Linked DNA regions of Paraburkholderia bryophila. The protein of the gene in region 3 interacts with the protein of the main gene of each other region in a pairwise test. Links are inferred from orthologs where the notes say so. Each region holds a gene or a part of one and is shown on either strand. Other genes may lie near its edges.

The links.
Region 1: the proteins of rho (region 3) and hfq interact in binary tests that used the Escherichia coli proteins (3 or more experiments, as listed by UniProt). The link is inferred for Paraburkholderia bryophila from one-to-one orthologs.
Region 2: the proteins of rho (region 3) and nusG interact in binary tests that used the Escherichia coli proteins (3 or more experiments, as listed by UniProt). The link is inferred for Paraburkholderia bryophila from one-to-one orthologs.

What each region holds. Positions count from the first base shown.
Region 1 is NZ_JACCAS010000001.1:4,591,206-4,594,248, forward strand. The notes cover bases 1-2,851. They hold hfq (RNA chaperone Hfq), read left to right. Parts: upstream 1-1,233; coding sequence 1,234-1,470; downstream 1,471-2,851. Other genes in these bases: der (ribosome biogenesis GTPase Der), read left to right, coding at 1-1,080; hflX (GTPase HflX), read left to right, coding at 1,545-2,717; hflK (FtsH protease activity modulator HflK), read left to right, coding at 2,767-2,851. Also shown: more of hflK, read left to right, coding at 2,852-3,043. UniProt on the Escherichia coli protein: RNA chaperone that binds small regulatory RNA (sRNAs) and mRNAs to facilitate mRNA translational regulation in response to envelope stress, environmental stress and changes in metabolite concentrations.
Region 2 is NZ_JACCAS010000001.1:3,130,188-3,133,129, forward strand. Bases 1-2,750 are described here. They hold nusG (transcription termination/antitermination protein NusG), read left to right. Parts: upstream 1-971; coding sequence 972-1,529; downstream 1,530-2,750. Other genes in these bases: tuf (elongation factor Tu), read left to right, coding at 1-413; secE (preprotein translocase subunit SecE), read left to right, coding at 590-970; rplK (50S ribosomal protein L11), read left to right, coding at 1,695-2,126; rplA (50S ribosomal protein L1), read left to right, coding at 2,127-2,750. Outside these bases: more of rplA, read left to right, coding at 2,751-2,825. UniProt on the Escherichia coli protein: Part of the processive rRNA transcription and antitermination complex (rrnTAC). The complex forms an RNA-chaperone ring around the RNA exit tunnel of RNA polymerase (RNAP).
Region 3 is NZ_JACCAS010000001.1:880,101-883,164, reverse strand. The notes cover bases 122-2,987. They hold rho (transcription termination factor Rho), read right to left. Parts: upstream 2,256-2,987; coding sequence 987-2,255; downstream 122-986. Other genes in these bases: trxA (thioredoxin TrxA), read right to left, coding at 2,495-2,821; GGD40_RS03800 (MerR family transcriptional regulator), read right to left, coding at 291-767; GGD40_RS03805 (MFS transporter), read right to left, coding at 122-294. Also shown: more of GGD40_RS03805, read right to left, coding at 1-121. UniProt on the Escherichia coli protein: Facilitates transcription termination by a mechanism that involves Rho binding to the nascent RNA, activation of Rho's RNA-dependent ATPase activity, and release of the mRNA from the DNA template.

The sequences.
Region 1 (3,043 bases), 3.7 Mb from region 3 along the record:
GTGTTCATCTGCGACGGTCGTAACGGCCTTGCGCCGCAGGACAAGACCATCGCCGATTACCTGCGCAAGGTCGGCCGGCCGATTTTCCTCGTCGTCAACAAGGCGGAGGGGATGAAGTACAGCAACGTCGCCGCCGACTTCTACGAACTCGGCCTCGGCGACCCGCGCGCAATTTCGTCCGCGCACGGCGATGGCGTGACCGAAATGATCAACGAAGCGCTCGAGGTCGCCTACGCGGGCCAGCCGGAAGAGAGCGACGAAGAGAAAGCGGCGCACGGCGTGAAGATCGCGATCGTCGGCCGCCCGAACGTGGGTAAGTCGACGCTGATCAATTCGCTGGTCGGCGAAGAACGCGTGATCGCATTCGACATGCCCGGCACCACGCGCGATTCGATCTACGTCGACTTCGAACGCCAGGGCAAGCCGTACACGCTGATCGACACGGCCGGCCTGCGCCGTCGCGGCAAAGTGTTCGAGGCGATCGAGAAGTTCTCGGTGGTGAAAACACTGCAGTCGATCTCCGACGCGAACGTCGTGATCCTGCTGCTCGACGCGCGCCAGGACATTTCGGAACAAGATGCGCACATTGCCGGCTTCGTGGTCGAGCAGGGCCGCGCGCTGGTGGTAGGCGTGAACAAGTGGGACGGACTCGATTCGCATGTGCGCGAGCGCACCAAGGCCGACCTCGAGCGCAAACTAAAATTTCTCGACTTTGCGAAATTCCACTTCATTTCCGCGACGGAAAACACGGGGATTGGCCCGTTGATGCGCTCGGTGGACGACGCGTACAAGGCTGCGATGGCCAAGCTGCCGACGCCGAAGCTCACGCGCGCGCTGATCGAAGCGGTGGAGTTCCAGCAACCGCGTCGCCGCGGTCCGGTGCGTCCGAAACTGCGCTATGCGCACCAGGGCGGACAGAACCCGCCGCTCATCGTGATTCACGGTAACGCGCTCGATGCGATCACCGACACGTATAAACGCTACCTCGAAAACCGCTTCCGGGAAACTTTCAAGCTGATTGGGACTCCATTGCGCATAGAGTTCAGATCGTCGACGAACCCTTACGCGGACAAAGGCTGAACTTAGGCTGAAAGCCGCGTGTGTGCTGGGTTTGGCCGCCTGGCCAGGCCCGTCGCGCAAAAATGAAAATCGGCTATAGTGTAGCGGTTGACGGCGGATCTCTTTTTCTTCGTCGTCAATTCAGTCAACCTGCAAAAAAATACGGAGTTTGCTATGAGCAACAAAGGGCAATTGTTACAAGACCCGTTTTTGAACGCACTGCGTAAAGAGCATGTGCCGGTGTCGATCTACCTGGTCAACGGCATCAAGCTTCAAGGGAACATCGAATCGTTCGACCAGTACGTCGTGTTGCTCCGGAATACGGTCACCCAGATGGTCTACAAGCACGCAATCTCCACGGTCGTGCCAGCCCGTCCGGTGAATTTCCACCCGGATTCCGAACAGTCCTAACCCCTCGTCGCGGCCGGCGTAGCGTCGCCCGTTGGCGATCACTCCCGGCCGCCTCAATTTTGATACCCTCCAATTTGATCAATGCAGCGCTTGTCGGCATCGACTTCGGTAAGATCGATTTCGAAGCCAGCCTGGAAGAACTCAGTCTGCTCGCGCAAAGCGCGGGCGCGAATCCCTTAGTCACCCTCACCGGGCGCCGGTCCAGTCCGGACGCGAAGATGTTCGTCGGCAGCGGCAAAGCCGAAGAACTGCGTCTCGCGTGTGAGGCGAACGACATCGAACTCGTCATTTTCAATCATGCTCTGGCGCCTGCGCAGCAGCGCAATCTGGAGCAAGCGCTTAACCGGCGCGTGATCGATCGCACCAGCCTGATCCTCGACATTTTTGCGCAACGCGCCCGCAGCCACGAAGGCAAGTTGCAGGTGGAGCTCGCGCAGTTGCAGTATCTGTCGACGCGACTAATCCGCGCATGGACCCACCTTGAGCGGCAGAAAGGCGGTATCGGTTTGCGCGGTCCTGGTGAAACGCAGCTCGAAACCGACCGCCGTTTGATCGGCGAGCGCATCAAGGCGCTCAAGACGCGGCTCGAAAAATTGCGTCGTCAGCATGGCACGCAGCGCCGCGCGCGCAGCCGCAATCAGACCATGTCGGTATCGCTGGTCGGCTATACGAACGCTGGTAAATCCACGCTGTTCAACGCGCTCACGAAGGCCCAGGCCTACGCCGCCGACCAGTTGTTCGCGACGCTGGATACGACCTCGCGGCGCGTCTATCTGGGCGATGAAGCGGGGCAGGTGGTGGTGTCCGATACGGTCGGCTTCATCCGTGAATTGCCTCACCAACTGGTGGCGGCATTCCGCGCCACGCTCGAGGAAACCATTCACGCCGACCTGCTGTTGCATGTGGTCGACGCGTCGAGCGCGGTGCGGCTCGATCAGATCGATCAGGTGAACGAGGTGTTGCACGCGATCGGCGCGGACAATGTCCGTCAGGTGCTGGTGTTCAACAAGATCGACGCGGTGCCGGAGTTGGCGGCCCGTGGCGACGCGGTTGAGCGGGATGAGTATGGTAATATTTCGCGCGTCTTTTTGAGCGCGCGCACGGGGCAAGGTCTGGATACATTGCGCGCTGCTATCGCTGAGATCGCTACTGCCGAACCTCTTCCCGACACGCATCTCGATCTGTCGGAAGAAGACCGGTCGGCAGTTCCGCGCGACGACCGCAAGGTCCCAGAACTCGGGCACTGACCCGTTCCAATTGCACTGACCCGCTGTCTACTCTGGTGAACGAACACAGGTGAACGATTACAACGAGCGGAGTATCTGGCTGCGCATGCGCGCCATGCTTTCACTGAACGATCCGCGCTGGGGCCGGGGCGACGGCAATGGCGACCGGCAACGGCCGAACGAACCCAAGCGTCCGCCGACCAAAGACGGCGAAGGTCCGCCCGATCTCGACGAAATGTGGCGTGATTTCAACCGTCGTCTGAGCCGCGTGTTCGGCCGCAAGGGCGGCGGCGGTACGGGCGGTGGCCGGCCGGATAATGGCCGCGGCGCACGCATCGGCGTGGGCA
Region 2 (2,942 bases), 2.3 Mb from region 3 along the record:
GCGTGGAAATGTTCCGCAAGCTGCTCGACCAGGGTCAGGCAGGCGACAACGTTGGTATCCTGCTGCGCGGCACGAAGCGTGAAGACGTGGAGCGTGGCCAGGTTCTGGCGAAGCCGGGTTCGATCAACCCGCACACGCACTTCACGGCTGAAGTGTACGTGCTGAGCAAGGACGAAGGTGGCCGTCACACGCCGTTCTTCAACAACTATCGTCCGCAGTTCTACTTCCGTACGACGGACGTGACGGGCTCGATCGAGTTGCCGAAAGACAAGGAAATGGTCATGCCGGGCGACAACGTGTCGATCACGGTGAAGCTGATCAACCCGATCGCGATGGAAGAAGGTCTGCGCTTCGCAATTCGCGAAGGCGGCCGTACGGTCGGCGCTGGTGTAGTTGCCAAGATCCTCGAGTAACGCCAGATAGTTCTCGTTGATCGGTGGTTTCGGGGTTGGCGATGTCGTCAACCCCAAATGGTTTAGGGGTATAGCTCAACTGGCAGAGCGTCGGTCTCCAAAACCGAAGGTTGGGGGTTCGATTCCCTCTGCCCCTGCCAAATCTCGCGTCATATGTGACGCTTCGTTAAGGTGTTATGGCGAATCCTTCCGTCGAAACTGTAAATACATCCGGCGACAAGCTGATGCTCGTCGCGGGCGTATTGTTGGTCTTGGCCGGGTTCGTGGGGTTCTTCTGGCTCAACGGCCAGGAATGGTACATCCGCGGAGCCGCCTTGGCTGTTGGTGCGATAGCGGGTGTTGCAGTCGGTCTTCTCTCCGCGCCTGGCAAGGGTTTCATCGCTTTCGCCAAAGATTCGTACAAGGAAGTTCGTAAAGTTGTCTGGCCGACTCGCAAAGAGGCGACCCAAACAACGCTCGTAGTATTCGGCTTCGTGTTCGTCATGGCTATCTTTCTTTGGGTGAGTGATAAATCCATCGAATGGGCGATTTTCTCGGTGATTCTGGGTTGGAAATAATATGAGTGATACTCCGGCATCCCCGAGCGGCAAGCGTTGGTATGTGGTGCACGCCTACTCTGGAATGGAGAAGAGCGTGCAGCGCGCGCTTCAAGAGCGTATCGAGCGCGCTGGTATGCAGGACCAGTTCGGTCAAATCCTCGTGCCGACTGAAGAAGTTGTCGAAGTGAAGGGCGGTCACAAATCGGTGACCGAACGTCGTTTCTTCCCGGGCTATGTACTCGTGGAAATGGAGATGACAGACGAAACGTGGCACCTCGTGAAAAACACGGCAAAGGTCACCGGTTTCGTTGGCGGAGCGCGCAATCGACCAAGTCCGATTTCTCCTCGGGAAGTCGAAAAGATCATGTCGCAGATGCAGGAAGGTGTGGAAAAGCCGCGCCCGAAGACCCTGTTCGAAGTAGGCGAGATGGTGCGAGTGAAGGACGGTCCGTTCACAGATTTCAACGGCAGCGTCGAAGAAGTGAACTACGAAAAGTCGCGTGTGCGTGTCTCGGTTACAATCTTTGGCCGCGCAACGCCGGTCGAGCTGGAATTCGGCCAAGTCGAAAAGTTGTGATCCAGAATTCTACGGGGTGCGCCGACCGGCGCACCCCGTATTTCGCGCTTACGGTCCGCGTAATGACCGTTGAGGAGCGCAAGTAGTCAATTTTTAGACGAACGCGCGCTACTACTCACTGAGCGCTCGCATGCATTAAAGCAGCGTTCCAACGAGGTTTTCAACATGGCAAAGAAAATCATTGGCTTTATTAAGCTGCAGATTCCTGCAGGTAAAGCCAACCCGTCGCCGCCGGTCGGTCCGGCGCTGGGCCAGCGCGGCCTGAACATCATGGAGTTCTGCAAGGCGTTTAACGCGCAGACTCAAGCTATGGAACCGGGTCTGCCGATTCCAGTTGTGATTACCGCATTCGCGGACAAGAGCTTCACGTTCGTTCTGAAGACGCCGCCGGCTACAGTTCTGATCAAGAAGGCAGCGAAGATCGACAAGGGTTCGAGCAAGCCGCATACCGACAAGGTCGGCAAGATCACCCGCGCTCAAGCTGAAGACATCGCCAAGGCCAAGATGCCTGATCTGACGGCAGCTGATCTGGACGCAGCGGTTCGTACGATTGCTGGTAGCGCCCGCTCGATGGGCATCACCGTGGAGGGCGTGTAAATGGCTAAGCTTTCGAAGCGTCTGCAAGCATTTGCAGCCAAGGTTGATCGTCAAAAGCTGTACGCAATCGACGAAGCTCTGTCGCTCGTGAAGGAATGCGCAAGCGCGAAGTTCGACGAGTCGATCGACGTCGCAGTGCAACTCGGCATCGACGCGAAGAAGTCGGACCAAGTGGTTCGTGGTTCGGTCGTGCTGCCGGCAGGTACCGGCAAGTCGGTCCGCGTCGCTGTGTTTGCGCAGGGCGAAAAGGCTGAACAAGCGCGCGCAGCTGGTGCGGAAATCGTCGGCATGGAAGATCTGGCTGAACAAGTCAAGGCTGGCAAGCTGGACTTCGACATCGTGATCGCTTCGCCGGACACGATGCGCGTCGTCGGTACGCTCGGTCAGATCCTCGGCCCGCGCGGCCTGATGCCGAATCCGAAGGTTGGTACGGTTACGCCGGACGTCGCGACTGCAGTGAAGAACGCCAAGGCTGGTCAGGTGCAATTCCGTGTCGACAAGGCTGGTATCATCCACGCGACCATCGGGCGCGCTTCGTTCGAGCCGACGGCTCTGCGTAGCAACCTGAATGCTCTCGTCGACGCGCTGCAAAAGGCGAAGCCGGCAACGAGCAAGGGTGTCTACCTGCGCAAGGTTGCGCTGTCGAGCACGATGGGTGTTGGCGTTCGCGTCGACCAGGCATCGATCGCAGCACAGTAAGAAATTTCATCGCCTCGACGAAAATCGAGGCGGTTTTATGGGCTTTGGGCGGTTGCGAAATGGCAGTCTGCATTGCGCAACCGGTTGTCAAAGACCGTTGGTGGGCACGCATCAGGT
Region 3 (3,064 bases):
GCCGGCCGCGTAGAGCAGCATGCAACCGGCGACATAACGCCGGTAGCCGACGCGCTCGACCCACCATTGCTGCTGCAGGATGCCGAGCACGGCGGCGACCGCATACGCGCTCGAGGCCCACACGAGTTCGTCGGGCGATGCGTTGATGCCGCCCGCGATATAGCTCGTGAAAAACGAAAAAATCGAATTGTCGAAGTAGTCGAGGCCGGTGACGACGGCCAGCGCCCAGGGGAAAAAATCGCCGCGCAGTTTGTCGACGCTGAATAGCGGCGCGCGGGGGGATGCCGCGGTCATTTCGATTTGGCCCGCGCGTTGCGCCGTTGCGCCAGCAACGCCTCCGCATTTTCACCCGCGAGGCGCCGCTTCAGATAGTCGACGTCGGGACTCAGTTCGGCACGCAGCTTTTGCGCTTCCTTGAGTTCCCGGCGCATCGATTCGATACGGGCGTCGAGCGCTTCGACCTGTTGCGCGATGGCGTCGTGAATCTGCTGCAGCGATTCGGTCGAATAGCGCAGGCCGCCGTCGACGGGTTCCAGCGGCCGTTTGAGCATTTCAGTAACGCTGTGCAGCGAAAAACCGAGCGAGCGCAATCGCAGAATGCGCCCGAAGCGCTTGAGATCTTCCTCGTCGTAAAGCCGGTAGCGACCCTCGCTGCGCGTGGGCGAGACGAGGCCGCGTTCCTCGTAGTACTTCAAGGTGCGCGGTGTGACGCCGAGGCGTTCGGCGGCGTCGCGCACCGTGAGCAGAGTGGGGGAGTCCGTTGGCATAAGTGGTGGTGCAGCTATCGCAGGTAACCGTCGCATTGTACTTCAACGTGTACGTTCACGTACATGTTTGGTCGTCGGCCGACATTCAGCAAACGAAATCCAAGGGTCTAAAACCCCGCTGCACGGACGAAAAAAAGCCGCTCGTTTGCGGCGAGCGGCTTTCTTTTGCGTGTGACGGGCTTGCGAAACCGGTGCAGTCGGGTCGGCGTGAAGCCTTGCTTAGCTGCCGCCGCCGCGACGCATCATGTCGAAGAATTCGGAGTTGCTCTTCGTCTGGCGAATCTTGTCGAGCAGGAATTCCATGGACTCGACTTCGTCCATGTCGTGAATGAACTTGCGCAGCACCCAGATCTTTTGCAGCACTTCGGGCTTGATCAGCAGCTCTTCGCGGCGCGTGCCGGACTTGTTCAGGTTGATCGACGGGTAGACGCGCTTTTCAGCGAGACGGCGTTCCAGGTGCACTTCCATGTTGCCGGTGCCCTTGAACTCTTCGTAGATCACGTCGTCCATGCGGCTGCCGGTTTCGATCAGCGCAGTGCCGATGATGGTCAGCGAGCCGCCTTCCTCGATATTGCGCGCGGCGCCGAAGAAGCGCTTCGGACGTTGCAGCGCGTTGGCGTCGACACCACCCGTCAGCACCTTGCCGGAGGCCGGCACGACCGTGTTGTAGGCGCGCGCGAGACGCGTGATCGAGTCGAGCAGAATCACCACGTCGTTCTTCATTTCGACGAGGCGCTTGGCTTTTTCGATCACCATTTCGGCGACTTGCACGTGACGTGCAGCGGGTTCGTCGAACGTGGAGGCGATCACTTCGCCGGCCACCGAACGCTGCATTTCGGTCACTTCTTCAGGGCGTTCGTCGATCAGCAGCACGAACAGCACAACGTCGGGATGGTTCTGCTTGATCGCATGCGCGATGTGCTGAAGCATCACGGTCTTGCCGGACTTCGGCGAGGCCACCAGCAGGCCGCGCTGGCCCTTGCCGATCGGCGCGATCATGTCGATGATGCGGCCCGTGACGTTTTCTTCGCCACGCATTTCACGTTCGAGCAGCAGCACCTTGTTCGGGTGCAGCGGCGTCAGATTTTCGAACATGATCTTGTGCTTCGAGGCTTCCGGCGGCTGGCCGTTGACCTTGTCCACCTTCACCAGCGCGAAATAGCGTTCGCCGTCTTTCGGCGTACGCACTTCACCTTCGATCGTGTCACCCGTATGCAGGTTGAAGCGGCGGATTTGCGACGGGCTGATGTAAATGTCGTCCGTGCTGGCGAGGTACGAGGTTTCCGGCGAACGCAGGAAGCCGAAGCCGTCCGGCAGCACTTCGAGCGTGCCGTCGCCGAAGATCGTGTCGCCCGTTTTGGCGCGTTTTTTTAGAATGGCGAACATCAGCTCCTGCTTGCGCAGGCGGTTTGCACTTTCGATCTCGAGGCCATTGGCCATCTCGATCAATTCGGACACGTGCTGAGTCTTAAGCTCGGATAAATGCATACGGAGAACCCGCAGGAGAAGGTGCGACGAAATGGAATCTGGGAGGAGAGTGAGCGGAACCGCTCAAGGACTTACACGTCTTTTCGACGTTTTGCGGATTCTAGCATAGCACACGCCAATTTCCGTCAGTGCGACGGCATGGCATCTTTCTTGTTGAGCATGTTGCCGACTGACAACATGCTCAACTCAGCGCGCATGCGGACCGCGAGGGGTCCGCATGCGCGCCGACGCGCATTGCTTTACAGGTTGCCGTCGAGGAACGCGGTGAGTTGCGACTTCGACAGTGCGCCGACTTTCTGCGCGGCGACTGCGCCGTTCTTGAAGAGGATCAGCGTGGGGATACCGCGCACGCCGAACTTGACCGGCGTCGATTGATGTTCGTCGACGTTGATCTTGGCGATTTGCAGGCGATCGGCATAATCCTTCGCGACTTCGTCGAGGATCGGCGCGATCATCTTGCACGGACCGCACCATTCAGCCCAGAAATCGAGCAGCACGGGTTTATCGGATTTCACGACGTCCTGTTCGAACGATGCGTCGCTAATATGCTTGATGTTTTCGCTCATTGTATGAATACCTCTATCGGTTCGAGGCCCGCCTGAATTGCTCGCCACGATACGTCAAAATCTAGGGAAACTTCCGTTCGCTTTGCCGCAATCGGAGCCCAACCGACACACGCCTGAAAAGTCGTCGACTTATGCTGACATGCGCGGAAGGCGCGCGCTTGCGGGTCATCCGTACGGCAGTTTAGCTTAATTCGCTATGCGTTGCCGGGGGCGATAGTACTCATCAGGGGCAGTGGGGCCGAC